DNA from 2 places in the Desulfobacula toluolica Tol2 genome. Region 2 is predicted to be linked to the other one. Evidence: riboswitches for the same ligand, from Rfam matches in the RefSeq annotation. Region 2 holds a riboswitch; the other holds the start of a gene.
The links. A riboswitch is a leader RNA that binds a small molecule or an ion and turns the genes downstream of it on or off. The one in region 2 is predicted to bind cobalamin.
Positions count from the first base shown of each region.

Region 1: another riboswitch for cobalamin. It lies ahead of TOL2_RS16665 (TonB-dependent receptor); the one in region 2 lies ahead of TOL2_RS17585 (helix-turn-helix transcriptional regulator).

Region 1 covers NC_018645.1:3,647,276-3,657,809, reverse strand. The annotation lists gene gpmI (2,3-bisphosphoglycerate-independent phosphoglycerate mutase) at 1-1,328, opposite strand, end outside; gene rsfS (ribosome silencing factor) at 1,318-1,716, opposite strand; gene nadD (nicotinate-nucleotide adenylyltransferase) at 1,713-2,360, opposite strand; gene obgE (GTPase ObgE) at 2,363-3,358, opposite strand; gene rpmA (50S ribosomal protein L27) at 3,355-3,609, opposite strand; gene rplU (50S ribosomal protein L21) at 3,629-3,940, opposite strand; cobalamin riboswitch at 4,074-4,258, shown strand; gene TOL2_RS16665 (TonB-dependent receptor) at 4,487-6,475, shown strand; gene TOL2_RS16660 (DUF2162 family putative transporter) at 6,542-7,264, shown strand; gene TOL2_RS16655 (MotA/TolQ/ExbB proton channel family protein) at 7,267-7,878, shown strand; gene TOL2_RS16650 (DUF2149 domain-containing protein) at 7,859-8,194, shown strand; gene TOL2_RS16645 (cobaltochelatase subunit CobN) at 8,225-10,534, shown strand, end outside.
Region 2 covers NC_018645.1:3,861,601-3,872,134, reverse strand. The annotation lists gene TOL2_RS17615 (DUF4198 domain-containing protein) at 1-595, shown strand, start outside; gene TOL2_RS17610 (class I SAM-dependent methyltransferase) at 702-1,736, shown strand; gene TOL2_RS17605 (hypothetical protein) at 1,894-2,226, shown strand; gene TOL2_RS17600 (DUF4198 domain-containing protein) at 2,271-3,164, shown strand; gene TOL2_RS17595 (TonB-dependent receptor) at 3,281-5,380, shown strand; gene TOL2_RS17590 (methyltransferase) at 5,409-6,443, shown strand; cobalamin riboswitch at 6,688-6,873, shown strand; gene TOL2_RS17585 (helix-turn-helix transcriptional regulator) at 7,162-8,133, shown strand; gene TOL2_RS17580 (ABC transporter substrate-binding protein) at 8,298-9,416, shown strand; gene TOL2_RS17575 (FecCD family ABC transporter permease) at 9,413-10,492, shown strand; gene TOL2_RS17570 (ABC transporter ATP-binding protein) at 10,489-10,534, shown strand, end outside.

The DNA of each region.
Region 1 (10,534 bases), 210 kb from region 2:
CCGGTTTCCCATATAGCCTCAACAACCTTTTGTGCGCACTTGTCCACGGTCTCACATCCCTTAACAGCAGCTTTTAGGATTCCGGTATGTCCCACCATGTCCATGTTTGCAAAATTCAGGATAATAAACTGAAATGCTCCTGCCCTTATTTGTTCACATGCTTTGTCGGCAAGCTCAAAAGCACTCATCTGGGGCTTTTCATCATAGGTTGCAACGTCTCGTGGAGAAGGGATCAAAATCCTTTTTTCCCCGTCAAAAACTTTTTCATCTCCGCCATTGAAAAAATAGGTGACATGAGCATATTTTTCAGTTTCGGCAATTCTAAGCTGGGAAATACTGTTTTGACTCAATATTTCTCCCAGAACCTGATCCAGATGCTGAGGAGCAAAGGCTACTGGAAGATTAAAGGTTTCATCATATTGGGTCATACAGACAAATCCTGCCAGGTCTATCTTTTTTCCCCTGGCAAATTCATTAAAAGCAGATTCGGTAAACGCCCGGGTGATTTCCTTAGCCCGATCCGCCCTGAAATTAAAAAAAATCAGGCCGTCTCCATCTTGAACTATTCCGTTATTGATCTTTTTGTTTTGTGATAAATTTTTTTCAAGAAAAATCGGGGGGACAAATTCATCAGTTTTATCTGAATCATAGGCGTTTTGTACGGCGCAAACCGGGTCTTGTTCCATCACACCTGCGGCTGCCGTAAAAAGTTTATATGCCTTTTCAACCCGGTCCCATCGGGTATCCCTGTCCATGGCCCAGTACCTGCCGACAAGCGTGGCAATTTTACCGTATTCATGGTGATCCAGATATGCCTGAAGTTGTTTTATATAGTTGATACCGCTGGCAGGTGAGGTGTCCCGTCCGTCAAGGATGGGATGAATGAACAGATTTTCCACTTTGTTTTGTTTTGCCATGTCAATCAAGGCAAACAAATGAGAAATATGGCTGTGAACCCCTCCGTCAGACAGCAGTCCCATGATGTGGAGGCTTTTTTGGTTATTTGAAACCTGTGCCATGAGATCCAAAAGAGCAGGGGTTTTAAAAAAAGACTGATCTTCAATGGCTTTGTTAATTCTTACAAAATCCTGCAGCACTTTTCGACCGGCACCGATATTCATGTGCCCGACTTCCGAGTTGCCCATGGTTCCCTCTGGAAGTCCGACGGCATTGCCTGAGCATAAAAGTTTGCAGGTTGGAAATTTTTTTATCAGAGAATCCAGAAACGGCGTTTTGGCCAGTGCAAATGCATTCCCATGTGTTTCATCACGTATTCCCCAGCCGTCAAGGATCATTAAGATATTGACAGGGTGGGAATTAGAACTCATCGTCGGTCTCCTCTGATCTGTAAGCGTCTTTAAATTCGGAAAGATCTATCCGTTTGGCATCGGCCCACAAGCCTTCGATATCATAAAACGATTTTTTTTCAGATTCGAAAATATGAATAATGACATCTCCGTAATCAAGCAAAGCCCATTCACCTTCTTTAACGCCTTCTACACCAATGGCTTTTTTTTTCTGATTTTTCAAGCTTTTGATCAAATGTTCTGCAATGGATGTCACCTGGCGGTGGGAACTTCCTTCAATAATGACAAGGGTGTCGGTATAAGAGGTTAGCGCTTTGACATTAATGGCGGTAATTGATTTTGCCTTTCTTTCAAATGCCGGAATAAGATATGGTTTAAGATCGTCTGGTGATGCGATGGGGTTTGTCATTTATACAATTCCTTTGCTCTAATAATTTTTTCAACATTTGCAGGCACAAACTCTTTTATGGATTTATTGTTTTTGACCCTTTCCCGGATCATGGTGGATGAAATATCTATTCTGGGCACCTTGCAAATGATAATTTTCTGTTTCTTTGTATGGGAAAATGTATTGTTCTGTTCATTAAAGGTGTACCCCTGTGATATGTTTTCGTCAATAAAAGAGGCAATGGCATGGGTGTTTTTCCAATCTCCTCTCAACATGATGATAATGGGAACTGCTTTGAAAATTTGATCCTTTTTTTTCCAGGTGGTTATATCTAAAAAAGCGTCAGATCCCATTAACAGAAAAAAAAAGGTTTGCAGGCCATATTCTTTTTTAAATTCTTTGATGGTGTCAATGGTAAAAGAGGGGCCTTTTCTGAGCAATTCTTTATCAGACACCCAAAAATTTTTATGGCCCTTTAAGCTTTCTTTTACCATCTTAAATCTTTCACCGGCAGGTGCAAGATTGATGTCAGGTTTGTGGGGAGGTGTTGCAGAAGGGATTAAAAATATTTTTTCCAGGCCACAGGTTTGTTTGACATGCTGAAGAATTCCAATATGGCCATTGTGAAAGGGATTAAATGTTCCTCCGAAAAGTCCCACTTTCATTTTTAACTCTTTGTAAGCTTGGATGATAAAAGCTTTACAAGATCTTTTACCCCTTTCCCGGTTGCAGCTGACAGAGTCAGTACCTGGATGTCTTTTAATGCGTTTTGGAAAGCATCGGCTTTTTCCTGTGTATCCGGCAAGTCCATTTTGTTGAGAACTACAATCTGCATCTTTTGGGCCAGAGATTGGCTGTATTTGGACAACTCATTGTTGATCAGGTTAAAAGATGTCAGTGGAGACTCCGGATCTATCTGGGAAACATCAATCAGATGCACCAGGATGCCTGTCCTTTCAATATGCTTTAAAAAACTGATCCCAAGGCCGATTCCTTCATGGGCACCTTCAATGAGACCTGGGATATCGGCCACAGCAAACGGTTCTCCAAAAGGAGGTTCAACCATCCCAAGGATAGGGGACAGTGTTGTAAACGGATAGTCGGCTATTTTGGGACGGGCTGCTGAGATGCTGCTGATAAGCGTTGATTTACCGGCATTGGGTAATCCTACAAGTCCGACATCGGCAAGCAGTTTTAACTCTAATTTCAGATGTATTTCAATCCCAGGGAGTCCTGGCTGGGAATACCTGGGTGCCCGGTTGGTGGAACTTGCAAACCGTTTGTTGCCTCGGCCTCCCATGCCGCCACGGGCAATAATATATTCATCCTCTGTGTCGGTTAGGTCGACAATGATTTCATTGGTATCTGCATTGGAGACAATGGTTCCAGGGGGAAGGGTGATTGTGCAGTTTTTCCCGTTTTTCCCATGTTTTTGTTTGCCCTGGCCTGACTCACCATTTTTGGCCTTGAGCAATTTTTGACGGCGATAATCAAAAAGTGTTCGTTTACTCTGATCAATTTTCAGAATAACATGACCACCATCGCCGCCATCTCCACCGTCAGGTCCTCCAAATTCAATGTACCGTTCCCTTCGGAAACTTGTGCATCCTCGGCCACCATCGCCTGACTTGACAGTGATAATTGCTTCATCTACAAATTTCACGCGGCATATACGCTGACTTTTTTTCTGTCGCGGCCTTTTCTTTCAAAGGTCACAACACCGTCAATTTTGGCAAAAATAGTATAATCTTTGCCCATACCAACATTGTTGCCCGGATGGATTTTAGTTCCCACCTGTCTGATAAGAATATTTCCTGCAAGAACATTTTCTCCGCCGAATTTTTTAACACCACGGCGCTGTGAGTTTGAATCGCGACCGTTTTTTGAACTACCTGCTGCTTTTTTATGTGACATCTGAATTTCTCCTTGCTATCTAAACCGTAATGGATTCGATTTTAATTTCAGTATAATTTTGTCTGTGGCCTTTGAGTCTTCTAAAGCCTTTCCGGCGTTTATACTTGAAGACCAGTTTCTTTTTGTCCTTTCCCTGCTCAAGAATGTGCGCTTTGACTGCCGCATTTTCAACTTTCGGACTTCCAAGAGTGATGGTTTCACCATCTGAATACATGAGGACATCATCAAATTCAACCTGAGAACCTTCCGTACCATCAAGCTTTTCAACTTTCAGGATCTGTTCTTCATGAACCTTATATTGTTTTCCCCCGGTTCTGATAACTGCGTACATTTTTAAACTCTCCTTATTATTTCAATACTTTTCGCAATTTTAAAAAACTCTGAATTCTATATTTATTGTCTGAATTTGTCAAGATAAACATATTTGAAATTTTTATATTGACTTAGATTCTTTTTTAATTTAAGTCAATATAAAAATTTCAGGTGCCTGTTAAGGCACAATAGGGAACCCTGTGCGAATCAGGGATGGGCCCGCCGCTGTGATCGGAGACGAACGCTGCATTTATGTCACTGGCTTTATAACGCTGGGAAGACGCAGTTAATAGGATGACCCGAAAGTCAGAAGACCTGCCTGAAAAAGTTTAATCTGTCATACCTCGTGGACAAGGGTGGGGCAAATCCAATCTGTGGAAAAATCAGGGAACCTCAGATCATTATCAATAAATGGTCCGGGGTTTTTTTTTGCAAATCCCCGGCAAAAAAGGGGAGGCCTTGAAAAAAAGTTGCCTGAGCAATATCGGGATGTAAAATTAATTTTATTTTTTTATTCCTGCTGTGAGCTTTTTTTCGCGTTCCCCCGATTTAAAAGGGGAAAAATATGAATAAATCCGTATCGGCAGTTCTTCTGGCTGTTGTCATGTTGCTGCTGCCTGGCATGGGGCAGGCTTTAGCTTCTGATAAAAATCAATCCAAAACAAAACTTGAGGATATTGTTGTAACAGTAGGGAGAGTTGCAGAATCCAAAAAAGAGATTGTCAATAATGTTGCCGTGATTGATGAGCAGGAAATCCGAATGTCGTCTGCCAGGGATGTTGGCGATCTTTTAGCGCAAAAAGGCATCGGTGCCATCAAAAAATATCCTGGAAATCTTACTACCATAGGCATCAGGGGATTTAGAACAGATTCCCATGGGAATGACCTGAAAGGGCATGTTCTTATCCTGCTTAACGGTCGAAGATCGGGCACTGGAAATGTGGCAAAAATTATGACCAAAAATGTTGAGCGTATAGAAATCATCAGAGGGCCGGCATCTGTTTTATATGGTTCTGCCGCTGTCGGTGGGGTTGTGAACGTGATTACCCGAAGGGGAAAAGGCAAATTATCTGCTTTTGGTGAAGGGAATCTGGGCAGTTTCGGGCATGAAGATATCAGTGCCGGTTTTGCAGGAGAGTATAATGGGTTTGATTTTTCCGGCAGTGTCACAAGAGAGACGGAAGATGATTATACCACAGCCAGTGGAACAAAATACCATAATACCGGGTTTGACAGCAGGGAAAGCATCAGCATGAATATGGGGTATACACCGTTTCCCAATAATCGAATTGCATTTCTTTATCACGGTTTTAATGTGGATGAAGCCGGCTCTCCAAGTTATTTAAGCCAGAATGATCTGGATGATTATACAGACAAATCAAATTATTCTTTTGATATCGTACTGGACGGCCAGACAACAGATTCACGCTTTGTTTGGAAATTAAAATATTTCCAGGGTAAAGATGAGGATACATGGAATGATCCAACCGGCAGCAACCCTGATGGATGGGATGACGCAATCCTTTCCGAACAAAAAACAGAGAGCAAAGGTATCCAGGCCCAGATTTCAGTTGATTTAGGGCAGGCGCTTATTACCACCGGTTTTGACTGGGCGGATTACGATATTGAAGCGTCCTGGAATCCCCAAAAAACATCTTATGACAATCCTGCAGGATTTTTATTGGGTAAACTAAAACTTTTAGATGACCGGCTGACTCTGTCTGCCGGATTACGGTATGATACCTATGAGGTGGAGGTCATAGACCCTGCAGGCAAGACTGCGGACGACAATCACCTGACGCCTAATATTGGTATTTCCTATCTTTTGACGGATTATTTAAAACTGCGGGCAGGTTACTCCGAAGCCTTTGTTATGCCGGGTGCGGATCAGATGGCTGCCGCCTACTCTGTCTTTGGCAGCAACTATGTGGGTAATCCAGACCTTTCGCCTGAAACAAGCAAAACCTGCGAAGGCGGTTTGGATGTTTTCTACCTCTCCTTGTCCGGTTCTCTGGGGTATTTTTATACTGATTTTAAGGACAAAATAGAATCTGTCACCCGGGCAAACGGAGACAGATCATGGGATAATGTCGGAGAAGCCAGAATATCCGGTTTTGAGGGAAATCTAAGTGTTGATATTGGCGATTATTTTGGATGGGATTTTGAAATCAGACCCTTTGTCGGATTTACCTATCTGACGGAATATGAGGACAGGATAACGGGTGCTGATCTTTTTGAGACGTCAGATTTAACAGCATCTTATGGTATTTCAGTATCTGATTTGAATGGATTTTCAGCAAGACTTAATTTTGCCTATTTCGGAGAAAAGACAATAACCGATTATGAGAGCGGATGGCCTTATCAGGATATAAAAGCCCGGGATTTTACCGTTGCAGATCTGACCATTACCAAAGTTTTATTTGCCACGGATAAAAAAGGCAGATTGGCATTAAATGCCAGTATCAACAATCTGTTTGATGAAGAATATGAATATATAAAAGGATACCCCATGCCGGAAAGAAATTTCTATGTCGGTATGAGATATGATTTTTAATTCGATATTAAAAAAACACAGCCCAGACTTTACCAGTGTCTGTTCTGTTATAAGGTAAATGACTAAATGGAACTTAAATCGCTGATATTGGGCCTGTTTCTATCAACCGGGGCTTTTGCCGTTAAAAGCGGTGGAGGGCTATCTTATGTTTTTCTGCAGGCGCCCGGCAGAACAAGACAACTTCTGACAACCCTGCTGTTCATGGCAGGGTACGGCATTGTCTTTGCCGTTGCTGCTGCTGTTTTGCTGAACGTCGATCTGATGGCGCATATTGATCTGCTGCAGGCGTTTTTCAAGAGCGGGATGACCCTTCATCTCCTTTTAGCCTTGTTGCTGTTGGTTTGGGGGGGCAATCTGATAAAGAACTGCCATGAAAAACAAACATCCACCAGGGGATGGATTCCCCTGGTGGTGCCCTGTCCGGTCTGTTTTGTCGTCATCCTTTTATCCTGTAGTTTTGTCAGTGCTATTTATCCGGATAATTCCGTGGTTTTTTTCGCTCTCTATGCAGGCTTTATTCTGATCAGCCTGGTTGTGGCGTTCACTGTCAGACGCCTGGTCACTAACCAGGGAGCTGCCAAATCATTTCTGGGCAGGCTGATGCTTTATATTGCCGTTTACTTTATTCTTTCGGTCATTGTGATTCCACAATTTGCCGATTTGGATAAAATTTACAGGATATCTTTCACAGACAGTATGTTTGAGCTGTCCCGGGAGAAAATCATCCTGCTCATCCTGAGCATAAGCGCCTTGATTACAGGCTTTATTAACCCTTTAAAAAGAGAATAAACATGCAGATAATGGCTGTATTAAAAACATTTATTTATTTGATTGCCTCTTCCCTGTTCTTGCCGGTATTGCTGATTTTGTCCTGTTTGTTTGTCTGGATGCTGGTCTATTCCGGCACCTTTTTCAGGCTCTGGCTGGAAAGAAGCCGACTTAAAAAACAGGATCAGAACCTGCCGGAACAAATGATGTCAGGCAGATATCAAAACAGTCTTCCGGCTTCGGTGACAAGGATTGTCCAGGCCCTGGAATCCTTAAAAGGATCATATGATCCCATTCCGGTTGTCAACCTGTTAAGGGATGCTGAGCATCGCATGTGGAAATCCCTTGATCCCTTGAAAATAATGATCCGGATCGGGCCGGGACTGGGGCTGATCGGCACGCTTATCCCCATGGGCACAGGACTGGCATCCCTGGGTCAGGGAGATCTGGGTCAGTTGAGCCAGGACCTTGTGGTTGCGTTTACCACAACAGTTGTGGGCATGGCCTTGGGATTGCTGGCCTATTTTTATTTTACAATTCAGCGCCGGTGGGTTGAGCAGGATATCAAAAATATGGAACTGGCTGCTGAATTGTTAACAGGAGATACACATGGTCATGAGATATCTGAAACCTAAACAGAACCGGGGCACAGGTTTTTCCGACAATGATCCAATGTCAGGCGTTGCCAACCTGTTTGATTTGGGCCTTGTCTTTATTGTGGGACTTTTGATTGCCCTGTTTGGTGCATATCATATTGAGGACCTGCTGTCGCAGACATCTGAACTGACCATTGTTAAAAAATCTGCAGACGGCCAGATGGAAATTATTTCAAAAAAAGGGAAAACAATAGACGCTGTAAAAGTGACCAAAGAAAAAGCCAAAGGCAAAGGAGAGCGTCTTGGAACCGCCTATAAACTGGCAAACGGTTCAATGATTTATATCCCGGATTAAACACTGTTGCTGTAATTAAGGAAACACCTCATGAAACGTTTGATTGTTCTTCTTTTTTTCTGGCCATGGCATCTGTATGCAGCGGATATGGCTTTTATGGTTTTGGATCATAATTCTTATCTTGCCTGCATGGCTGTAGAAAAACTTGATCTTCCCATTGATATTAAGGTCATCACCAGTCATGACGTGACACGGGATGCTCAAAGAATAAAACAAGAGATCCAGGGAACAAACATTATTGTCGCGGATGTCATGGGCCGGGAATTTGAAACTTTTTTGACGGATCATATTGATCTTGATTCAAAAATCATATATGCTCTTCGCGGTTCCCTTGATAATGAATCGCTCGTAAAAAAAGGGTTTGTGTTTGATTCTAAGGTGGCAGAGTATTACAGCAACCTTTCCAAAGAAAATATTCAAAACATGCTTCGCCTGATCGCCCATCGCCACATTGACAATACCATATCCTATGACAAGGTGCTCAAAATCCCCCGGCTTGGCGTGTATCATCCGGATGCCCCTGATGTTTTCATTCGGGTCAAAGATTTTTTAACCTGGCAAAAAAATCGGCCTGGATTTGATTCAAAATGTCCAAGAATCGGCCTGGTTTTTTTTTCATCCTTTCTCACTAAGGGGCAGAAGGCACCCATTGATACGTTGATTCAGCAGCTTGAAAATAATGGATTCAATGTCATGCCCTGTTTTGGCCGTGAGCAGAACATCTTGAAATCTTTTCTTCTGGATGAATCAGGATCAGCCAGGGTGGACCTGGTGCTGGCCTATTCCTTTAAGTTTTATAATGCTTTGACTCCGGAACTTGGCCTGCTGCTCAATCAGCTGGACGTACCTGTAATAAGTGCGGTCAGCCTGTATAAAAACACCATCGACCATTGGCGAAAAAGTCCTGTTGGTATTGATTCCATTGAGGTGGCCTGGTCTCTGGCCGTACCTGAACTGTCCGGCCTGGTTGAGCCCAACGTGCTTTCGGCCAAGCAAAAGGTTGTTGACCCGAAAACAAAAAAATCTTTTTTCCTGAGCCGACCGGTCATGGAAAATATTGACCGGCTTATCCCCAGGCTGAAAAAATGGATTGCTCTCCAGCAAAAGCCCAATCCTGAAAAAAAACTGGCCATTATGTTTTACAACCATCACCAGGGAAAACAGAATATCGGAGCCTCTTATCTGAATGTATTTCAAAGTCTTGAAACCATCCTTCAGGCCCTTAAGGAAAATGGGTATACAACCGGGAAGCCCCTTTCCGAACAAGAGATAAAAGAGCTGATTCTCAGTTCAGCCAGAAACATCGGGTCCTGGGCACCCGGAGAACTTGACAAGCTGATTTCAACCGGCAAGGTGGTGCGCCTGCCGGTTGAAACATACAATCACTGGTTTGAAGACCTTCCTCAAGATTTTAAGAACAAGGTTATTCAACAGTGGGGGGGGCCTGAAGAGTCCGGGATAATGATACACGGCAAGGATTTTATTATTCCGGCTGTTCAGGCTGAAAACATGATCCTGCTTCCCGAACCTGTCCGTGGATGGGGAGATGATCCCATGAAGCTTTATCATGACACCACACTTTATCCCCATCACCAGTATCTGGCGGTTTATCTCTGGCTGTCCAAACATTTTAAGGCCGATGCCATTATCCATCTGGGGACTCATTCCACCTATGAATGGACTCCGGGTAAACAGGCCGGGCTTTCACCTTCATGCCCGCCGGAAGTTCTGATAAGTGATATCCCCAATATTTATCCTTATATTGTGGATGATGTGGGGGAAGGCATTCAGGCAAAGCGACGGGGAAGAGGGGTCATTATTTCTCATTTGACGCCGATCTTGAAAACAGCGGATCTGCATGAAGATTACAGCCGTATGGCAGAACTGGCAAATGAATATGAACGGGCCACAGCACGGCAGAGCGTCACGGCAGAAGAAAAATTCAAAGAGCTTATGGCTCTGGCAAAAAAGACAGGTATTTTAAAGGATATCCAGACCACTGCTGACAACCATAAGCACGGTCAAGATCATACTCAAGATGATGGTCAATATTCCTCTCAAACTGCTGGAGAGGATGTTTCCCAGGATGAAATGGTACATCTTTTGGGACATTATCTTGAGGAGATCAAGGAAAATTTGATTCCATTTGGCATGCACACCTTTGGCCGTTCCCCTGATCCTGATGAGACTACTGAAATGGCAGATGCAATTCTCAAATGGAATCCGGAACAGACTAAAAAAGATCTTGCATCAAGGCTTGCAAGATCCGGCAGGGATGAAGTTAATGCCATGATCAGCGGCCTTGACGGCAGATACATTCGACCAGGACCGGGAAATGAT
Region 2 (10,534 bases):
CGAGACCTGCTTGCATTCATATATGGTTAATTACAGCACTCCCGGCACCTATGTGCTGTCGGCTGAAACCACTCCCGGTTATTACACCGTCTACATTGATAAAAAAGGGCGTGAGCGTCATACCATCAAGCCTAAAAGCGCTGTTATCAAAAATGCTCAGAAAATTATAAAAAGCCTTTACAGTAAACAGTACACAAAAACATATGTGGTGTGTGATACTCCTTCCAGTAATTTTCCATCCCATGTCGGACTGAATCTGGAACTTGTGCCGGTCAAGGATATTTCAACATTGAAATCCGGAGAAACCTTGGAATTAATCGTCTATTACAAAGGGAAACCATATAAAGGAGAAGGAACCTGGGATGCCACTTTTAACGGATTTTCAACTGAATCCGAAGATAATTTTTATCCGAAAACCAGAGTATCAGGCAGTGATAGAATAAAAATTCCCATTCCTAATGCGGGAAGGTGGTTTGTTCGATATTTTATTAAAATTGATGCCAAGGGTGAAGAACTGGAAAAGTTTTCTCAAATGAAATATACAGCCTCTCTGGTATTTCAGATACCCAATAAGAAAAAAGAAGCCAACCTTTAAATGACGACCGTGGCAGATCAAGCTACCACAACTAAAAATTAAAGAGTTCTGATTCTTAAGAGATTGAAAGTTCTTTCATATAAAAAAAATCAAAAAGGATTACATCATGAAAAAATTGATGCCGACATATTTTCCTGAACAAAATTACCATAAACTGCCCTATCTTGCAGTTCGCTGGGAAGCGGTTAAAACCGCTTTGCAGTTGGGTATTTTTGATCACTTGCTTGAGCCGAAAAATGCTTCTGATCTTGCGGCACTGATTGAGGGGGACCCAAAGAATACCGAATACCTGCTCAACGCATTGACCGCACTGGGGTATTTGCATAAAAAAGACGGCTGTTTTTGCAACAGCGAGCAAACAGAACGTTTTCTTACCAGCCGGGGAGAAACCGGCCTGGCAGAACATTTGCTGACCTGCGACCAGTGGAATGAACCCGTTCTTAACGGACAGATGCTTAATCTGATCAGGGAGGGGGCGCCTGCAACCAGGGATATGGTATCTGAACAGGTTTGGGCGGATTCTGCCCGCAAATCAATTAATAGCATCCGTTGCGGCAGAGCCCAGAAAATCGCACGGTTACTTTCTACCTTTCCTGATTTTGACCGGTGGCAAAAGGTTCTTGATCTGGGTGCCGGACCGGGGCTTATAGGAATTGCTGTTGCCGCCGCTCACGTTAGTTTGCAGTGCCATCTTTTTGACCGTCCCACAGTGGTCAATGTAGCACAGGATATGATTGAGGAATATGGTATGGAAGACCGTGTGAAAACCATCAGTGGTGATTATTCTGTCGATCCATTAGGGGAAGGTTATGATGCTATTATCGCAAGCTATACCCTAAATTTTTACAATGAGGCCAAAAAATTAGCCCTGATTATGGAAAAATGTTTTGCGGCATTAAATTCAGGTGGTTGCCTGATTATATTTTCAGGTGGTTTGAGTGCGGAAAAAACCCAACCGGCTGATCTGATTGTCAGCTGGCTGTCCAGCTCTTTAATGGGACAAGAGTTTTCCTTTGAAGAAAATGTGTTGCCCCAGGCCATGCTTTCAGCCGGTTTTGCCTCAGTGCGTACCAAAGCGCTGAATGATCAGCTTATTGCACCATATGGGATGGCTGAATTTCATGTTGCCCGTAAGTTGTAATATGCAGGCAAGTCAGCAATTGCCGGTTGAATGGATTATAGATATCGTTTCTATATGAAACTTTTCAAAACACAGAAAGCAATTTTTAAATTTTGTTGCAGGTAAATCTGGAAGAAATATCAGGTTTGCCTGTGACTGCAATAAGGAGATTCAAGCATTGATTTGTTTTAAAAAAAAGATGGTTCTGACAGTTACAGCAATTGCTGTTTTTTTTGCTATAACCGCCTCGGTTTTGTTTGCTCATACATTGTACATGAATGTTCTTGATAATGAGGATGGAACTGTAACCGTTGAAGGAATGTTTTCCACGGGAAGTGAAGCTTCCGGTCTCCCCCTTTACCTGGAGGATACAAAAGGTGAAGTGATTAAAAAATTAAAAATGGATGAGTCAGGAGAAATAACCTTTAAGGCGCCTGATGTCCCATATATGATTTTTCTGGACGGAGGCCCCGGGCATACGCTTCGCGAAGAAGGGCCGTTAAACCAATAATGCTGTTGGCCACAGTATCAAATCAACTCAAACAGGAGAAAAAAATGAATAAAAAATCTATCATGTGTTTTACTTTAATTGCAGCTTTGATTTTTTCCACCAATGTATTTGCCCATTCTTTGTGGGTGAATCTTAACGAGTCGTTTTCACATCCTCCTGGACATGTCATTTCTTCATTGGGATGGGGACATTCCGTGCCCATGGATGATTTTCTCATGTCAAAGGGGGGAGCTGTAACCATTGAACGTTATGATCTGGTGGGGCCGGATAATAGCAAAACAGCCATGCCTCTGCCTGTAATCAAACAAGAAAAAGTATTTGAATCCAAAACCGGTATGAATATTGTAACCGGCGATTTGGGTCTTAGAAAGATATCTCTTACAGAGGATACACAACCCGGCACCTATCAAGTGATTGCAGAATCAAAAGCCACTTTTTTTACCGGGTATGTTGATAAAAATGGAAAAGTTAAAATGACAACAAAACCCATGGATAAAATCAAGGGAGCAAAGAAATTTAATTACAGCACAAGATATAAAGCTGTGGCTAAATCATACATGGGGATTAAAAAATGGACCCAGCCAATGCCGGCAGGCCATGAACTCGAACTGATGCCCACATGTGATTTAAGCAATGTCCGTGCCGGTGGTATTGTGAGTTTTGAAGCAAGCCTTAATGGTAAAAAATTAAATTGTGACATGGATGGGATGAATTATCTTCTTGCCAAAAGCAATACTTATGGGGTTCCAGACGGGTTTATGCTCAGTGCCTATATCATGGATGGAAAGGCCCGGGTCAGAATTCCCACAGCAGGGGAATGGGTTGTCATTGTCATGGTTCAAAAAGAGGTGACACCGGAAAATGAACTAAAAGACCTTGTTGGAAAATGCACAATGGTTCATTACGGAGCAACCGTCAGTATGAATGTGAAACCTTGATTGAGCCGGAGTTCTGATGTCGGATTACAACGGCAGACAGATTTGAACAAAGAAATGGAATGATAAATTTGGAAAATAATCAATTGAAGTAGCGTTTTTTTTAAGGAAACCAAGTTATGATTTTTGATAAAGATTATTATCTGTGGATTTGGGCTGTAATCTTCGCAGCTGCCCTGTCCCTGGCTCCATTATCAGCAACCTTTGCAGGGATCGGGGAAAAAGGTTCAGGACAAAACACGACCCGGCAGGAAAATGCCCGGGGGGAGCATAAATTAGAATCCATCACCGTAACCGCCCAGAAGCAGAAAGAAAACGTTCAAGATGTGCCTGTGAGCATTACGGTGTTTAATGCCCAGTCGATTGAGGACAGAAAGATTGAATCGGTAAAAGATATCGCCGATTTTGTTCCGAATCTGGCCATCATCGATAATGGTATGTCAGGCATGGGTACGCCATCCATGCGGGGGCTTCATGTTGCTCCCTATACCTATACAACAACAACCGGCTTGTATCTGGACGGTGTCCCCATGATAACGGGTGCCGGTTTTGAAGAAGCTCTTATTGATATTGAACGCGTTGAGGTTCTCAGGGGACCCCAGGGCACCTTGTACGGCAAAAATACGGAAACCGGGGTGATCAATATCATTTCCAGGCAACCGGATAATGAATTTAAAGGAAAAGTGTCTGCGGCAGGGGGAGAAGATAAAAAACAGGAGATGTCATTCAGCCTGAGTGGTCCCATTCAGCAAGACAAGGTTTTTTTCGGTGTGGCAGGGCAATATTATCAAAAAGACGGGTTCATCGAGAACACAGATACCGGCGACATGGTGGATGACAGAGAACACTGGTTCGGCAGGGCCCATCTTCGCTGGACTCCGGTGGAGGAACTTGATGTTTCCCTTATTGTTTCACGGCTCAAATATGACGAGGGTGATGCAAATATGAATTTGACGGAACAAGGCGCCGCCATGTTCGGCCTTGACGCCCCCCTTGAGCGTAAGGTGACATCCAATTTGGATGGATGTAACAAGGCTGCCAGGAATGCGCAGTCCCTGAAGCTTGTTTACGGCCTCACCGATTCTCTCACCCTGACATCCGTTACAACCAACAGGGTTTACGCGGACAGAGCTGTGTCTGACTTTGATTTCAGCAGCGCCACCATGATGCATGTCGTCGATAAAGACAACAACTATGAAAAAATATCCCAGGAGCTGCGCCTGGATTCATCTGCAGAGCAATTAAAATGGCTTATCGGTTTGTATTACGATAAAGATCAAAACGATATCAACGTTGTCCAGGACTCAATGGTTCCGTCAATGGTCGGGGTGAAGAGCCGGAGTACCAGCGGGGACGCCTATGCCGTGTTTGCAAATCTCACCTGTCCCTTGATCGGACAACTCAGCCTGGTCGGCGGTTTGCGCTATGAACAGCAGGATCAGGAGTATGAGGATCATATGAGCAACTTTAAAGTTGACGATTCATGGGATGCTTTGACGCCGAGGATCGGTCTGGAGTATCAATTCTCTACCGCCATCATGACCTATGCAGGCGTTTCAAAGGGATACCGGTCCGGCGGGTTCAACAACCTAACAACAGATCCGGAATATTACAGCTATGATGCGGAAGAGTTGTGGTCCTATGAAATCGGTGTGAAAAGCGTATTTTTCAATAACCGGCTTGTGTTGAACGGGGCTGTTTACTACATGGATATTTCCGATATGCAGGTGGAAGAAGCTGTTGGCCCGCTTACCTCCTACATGACCAATGCGGCGGAAGCAACGGCCCAAGGTATTGAGCTGGAGATGACTGCAAAGGTGATGGACGGGATGACCTTGATGGCGGGCTTCGGGTATAACAATATTGAATTTGACCAATTTAAAGACATCAATGGGGATTACAAAGGCAATAAAAATCCCTTTGCACCGGAATATACCTTTAATATCGGTGCGCAATACCGGCACGACAGCGGGGTTTATGCCAGGGCTGACCTGATTGGTTACGGCAAGACATATTTGGACAAGGCAAATGAATATTCAAGGGATGCCCATGAAATTGTAAATACAAAAATCGGTTATGAAACCGAGAAGTTTGATATTTACCTCTATGCAAAAAATCTTTTTGACAAGGAATATGATTTAGTGGGGTATTACGGCGGGATGTATACGATCTACAGTGATCCCAGAGAAATTGGCCTGCAGGCGGTTTACAGGTTTTAAACTTAACATTTTTTATAAGGAATAATCCATGAAAAAATCGTTGCCGACAGATTTTCCAGAATTGAATTATCATGAACTGCCCTATATTGCAATTCGCTGGGAAACGGTTAAAACAGCTTTGCAGTTGGGCCTTTTTGATCTTCTGCCCGAACCGCAAAGTGCTTCTGATATTGCTGTGCGGGTTGAGTGTGATGCAAAAAATACCGAATACCTGCTCAACGCATTGACTGCACTGGGGTATTTGTATAAAAAAGACGGCCTTTTTTGCAACACTGAGCAGACGGAGCGTTTTCTTACCAGCCGGGGAGATACCGGCCTGGCCGAGTCCCTGCTGGCCTATGATCAGTGGAACGAACCGGCTCTGAACGGTAGGATGCTTACGTTGGTCAAGGAGGGCGCTCCTCTCAGCCGTGATATGGTATCTGAACAGGTGTGGGCGGACTCTGCCCGCAAATCAATTAACGGTAGCCGTTGCGGCCGGGCTCAAGGAATCGCCCGCTTGCTTTCCTTGTTACCCGATTTTGATCAATGGCAAAAGGTTCTTGATATTGGTGCCGGTCCGGGCCTGATAGGGATTGCCGTTGCTGCTGCACATCCTACGTTAGAGTGCTGTTTGTTTGATCGTCCAGTGGTGATTGATGTGGCACAGGAGACAATCAAGGAGTACGGTATGGAAGACCGGGTGAAAACCATAAGCGGGGATTATTCTGTCGATCCGTTTGGAGAGGGGTATGATGCAATTATCGCCAGTTATACTTTGAATTTTTATAATGAAACTGAAAAACTGGCCCCAATTATGGAAAAGTGCTTTGCTGCATTAAATCCCGGTGGCAGCCTGATTGTTTTTTCAGATGGTTTGAGCGAGGAAAAAACCCAACCCACTGATATGGTTATCAGCTGGCTGCCTACTTCGTTGATGGGGCAGGACTTCTCTTTTGAAGAAGAGGTGTTGCCCCGGGCCATGCTTGCGGCCGGTTTTGACTCGGTTCGTACCAAAACATTGACCGACCAGTTTATTTCACCTCTTGGGGTGACGGAGTTTCATGTTGGGAGGAAACGTTAAAATGCAAAGGATGTTTGAAATAAGGTTATTTTATCTGGAGGATACAAACGGTGAAGTAATTGAAAAAGTAAATAGGAGGAATTGAGTAATCTGCCAAGTGGCCTTAATAAGTGTGAGGACGACTATGTGTTCTTGCTTTTGTCCGGTTTTAATTCTCAGTTGATGAAATAAGCCGATCATTATCTGAAATTGAGATAGATATATTCTCATTTGTGCTTGACTTTTATTTTATCGGTGATTATAAGCTTAAGTACTTTGTTCTGGTGCTTAAAAGCATAATAGGGAATTCCGTGAAAATCGGGAACGGGCCCGCCGCTGTAACCGGGGACGAATGCCGCAGAAAATCCACTGCCTGAATTATTTCAGGTGGGAAGGGGCGGTTGTAGGACGAACCGGAAGTCAGAAGACCTGCCTGAACAAAATGGTTTATTTCTCGTGGACAGAGAAAGCCATACTATGATTTTAAGGGATGAAAACGGATATCCTCAACCAATTTTATATTGGTTGAGGATTTTTTTTTGCATCAAGCTATGTGAAAGTTAGCGTTTTTTAAAATTTTATTATGGACTCAGGAGGCAAATAATACTTGAAGCCAAGAAACTAAAATTCAATATGGATACCTTGGCGCAAAGAAAACCTCGGGTTCTATTAAGCTTTGAATCCTGGGTTTCAACTAATCGGTTATGGCACTTGGGTTATGCCGATGCAGGCAGCACAAATGAAAAAGATATTACTGATACCATCTACTCAGACCAATAGTAAAGAAAAAAACCTGATTAACATTCCCCCATCCATTGGTACAGGGAGTATTGAAATTATTCATTTGAATTACGGTATTCGATTGGTCATTGCGGATTACAGCCTGAACCAGCCGACTATTTTGGAATGCGGAGTGTCTGGTACTTCTTTCGGATTCGGCTTCTGCCTTTCGGGGACTATAGAGTCACATCCGCCATATTTTAAGGAATCGTTTTTTGTAAAAAAGGGGCAAAGCGGTTTTTTTTCTTTCCCGGACACTCTTGGTTACACTGAAATAATCGGCCTTGAGCGAGTGATCAGAATATCGATTTTGATGGACCTGGATCAGATGTCAGCTTTTGTAATGGAATACCCGGATCAGTTTATGAGCGTATTGATAAACATAAGTGAAACCTCTTTTCGTTTTCCAGATATGATTTCTCAGCCCATGTGGGGCGCACTTGACAAGATACTGCATTGTCCTTATCACGGGTTGACCCGCAAATTTTTTATTGAAGGCAAAGTCATGGAGCTGATAGCCTACAAGATGGAACAGCTGGAAATAGAAAATTGGCAAAATCCTGAAGAATCTGTTTTAGCACCCAATGAAGCTGATTGCGTTTGTCATGCCGCCCGATTGTTAACTCATGATTTGGAAAATGCACCGGGTTTGATAGAACTTGCCCGTTCCGTGGGGATGTGCCGCAGCAAACTGCATCATTGTTTTTGTAAGTTCCATGGTATTTCCCCTTTTGAGTATCTGCGTAACCACCGCCTTGAGGCTGCCAGACGCCTTTTGAATGAAGGTAAAATGAACGTTACCGAAATCGCTTACAAGGTTGGCTACAGAAGCCTCAGTCATTTTTCCAAAGTATTTAAACAATATTTTGGCTGCCCGCCCGGAAAATGTTTGAAAAATGCTGTTTCCTTATCAAATAGACGATTGCGCTAAAAAAATAAACATGACCATTATCATATTCCCAAAATTTGTGTTCTATATCTTCAGGAATTAATTAAAATCCGCAGTACTAAGGAAATGCAATTATAGAGCCATGTTTTTAAAATAAGGAGAAAAGGACGGTTGGAGTAATTCTCTCGTGGATGAAAGAGGAGTTTATGCTTAGAGAAAACAATGTATTAAAATTATACGGTCTGTTTTTACTATTTTTTATTTTTTTTGTTACAGGCAATGCAATCGGAAGACAAAATGAAATTACAATAATTGATGCCATGGGGAGAGAGGTCACAATTAAACAGCCGGTTAATCGTATAGCCTTTAGTGGCACCTGTATTGCTGAAGCGCTCAGGTTAATCGGTGTTTGGAACAAAGTGGTTGGAAGAGGATATATGGTTATACCGGATAAACATTTATATCCGGATATCGAAAAGTTAACTGTTATTGCCATGGAACCTCCTGGCCCTTATAACATTAATTGCGAAAAGTTATTAGAACTTGATGTTGATCTTTTGATTACAATGAGTTTTTCATTTGAGGGGTTTAAAGGGATGAATGATAAAATAAAATCCCGTACCAAGGTGATTGCTTTAGACATGTTTCAACCGGATACGATAAAAAAAAATTTTGAAATTCTGGGTAAAATATTCAATGAAGAAAAGAAATCTATGGATTATCTTAACTGGTCTGAAAATGTGATGAACAAAATTGTTAATAAAACCTCCAAGCTTTCTTTGGCGCAAAGAAAAAAATATTTTTTTAAATGGAGTTTCGGCGGGTTTGATGAAATTAGGACTCTCTCCGATAAATTTTCGGGAATGACCAAAGTAAATGAAATTCTTGGCGGGATAAATATTGCAGCAGATTTAAACAGAGCCTGGGGAGGGATACTTGATCCTGAATGGCTGATTCAACAGGATCTTGATATCATCATATGTCAGGATACAATATTGAATGGTTATGGCATAGGCGTTGATAATAATGAGGTTATCAGGTCTTATAGAAAAAAAGTTATGGGGCTTTCCGTCCTTGCATCCAGCAAAGCCGTAAAAAACAAAAAGGTTTACATGATAAGCCCTCAATTTATGCATTCTTCAGGCTTTGTGATTTATTTTGCATATCTGGCCAAATGGTTTCATCCGGATCTTTTTCATGATTTTGATCCTGAATCTATACATCAAGAATATTTAACCCGTTTTATGGACGTTGATTACAATTTAAAGAAGCATGGCGTATTTGTTTATCCTTATTCCACAGACGCAACAAGGTTTGATCAATGAGCAATTTATCGGCAATCCAGCAGAAACGTATTGATTTGAGACAATCCTATTTAAAACACAAAGGCAGAAAACAATTATTTGTTGGTATTCTAATTCCAACACTGTTGATTCTTGTGGGATTTGCCGTGTCAAACGGCTCTGCAAGTATTTCATTTGCAGATGTTTTTACTGTTATTTTAAAAAAAAATCTACCTGGATTAAATTTGGCGACCGTCCATGCAGATGTTATTATCTGGCAGCTCAGGCTGCCCAGAATAATAATGGGTGTTATGGCCGGTATGGCCCTTGGTTCTTCCGGAGCAGTGATGCAGGTTGTCCTTAAAAATCCTTTGGCTGATCCTTATATGCTGGGTATCGCTTCTGCGGCAAGTTTTGGGGCATCCCTGGCAATTATTTTCGGCATAGGTTTTTGGAGTGGACCCTATTTGGTTATTGGCAATGCTTTTTTCTTTTCCCTGTTATCTTCGTGTTTAATACTTGGTTTGTCAGGAAAAAAGGATGCATCCCCCGAATCCATGGTTCTTACAGGCCTTGCACTTCTTTTCTTTTTTCAGGCCCTGACAACGATTGTTCAATATTTTGGAGATGCAGATGCTGTTAAAGCTGCGGTTTTCTGGACAGTTGGAAATCTGGGCAAGGCTGACTGGAGCAAAATTTCAATATTGTTCCCATTGGTTATGGGGGGCTTGCTGCTCCTTTTCTGGAGATCCAATGACTTGAATATAATGAATGCAGGGGATGCCACGGCTAAAAGCCTGGGTGTCAATGTCGGATTTACCAGAATTTTTAATATGATTATCTGTTCATTGCTTGTTGCCGGTGTGGTAAGTTTTACAGGAACCATCGGTTTTGTCGGCCTTGTTGCTCCCCATGTTGTCAGAATGATTATTGGTTGCGACAATAAATTTCTTGTGCCGGCTTCAGGACTTGTGGGTTCTGCTCTTTTGATTCTTGCCGACACTGTGGCACGAACTGTCATGTCTCCGATAATTCTTCCGGTGGGCGCTGTTACCTCTTTTTTCGGAGTCCCTTTATTTGTTTATTTAATAATTAAAAAAAATGGAACAAACCAATGAGAATTGATATTCGTAATCTTGACTTTTCCTATCCAGGCAGAA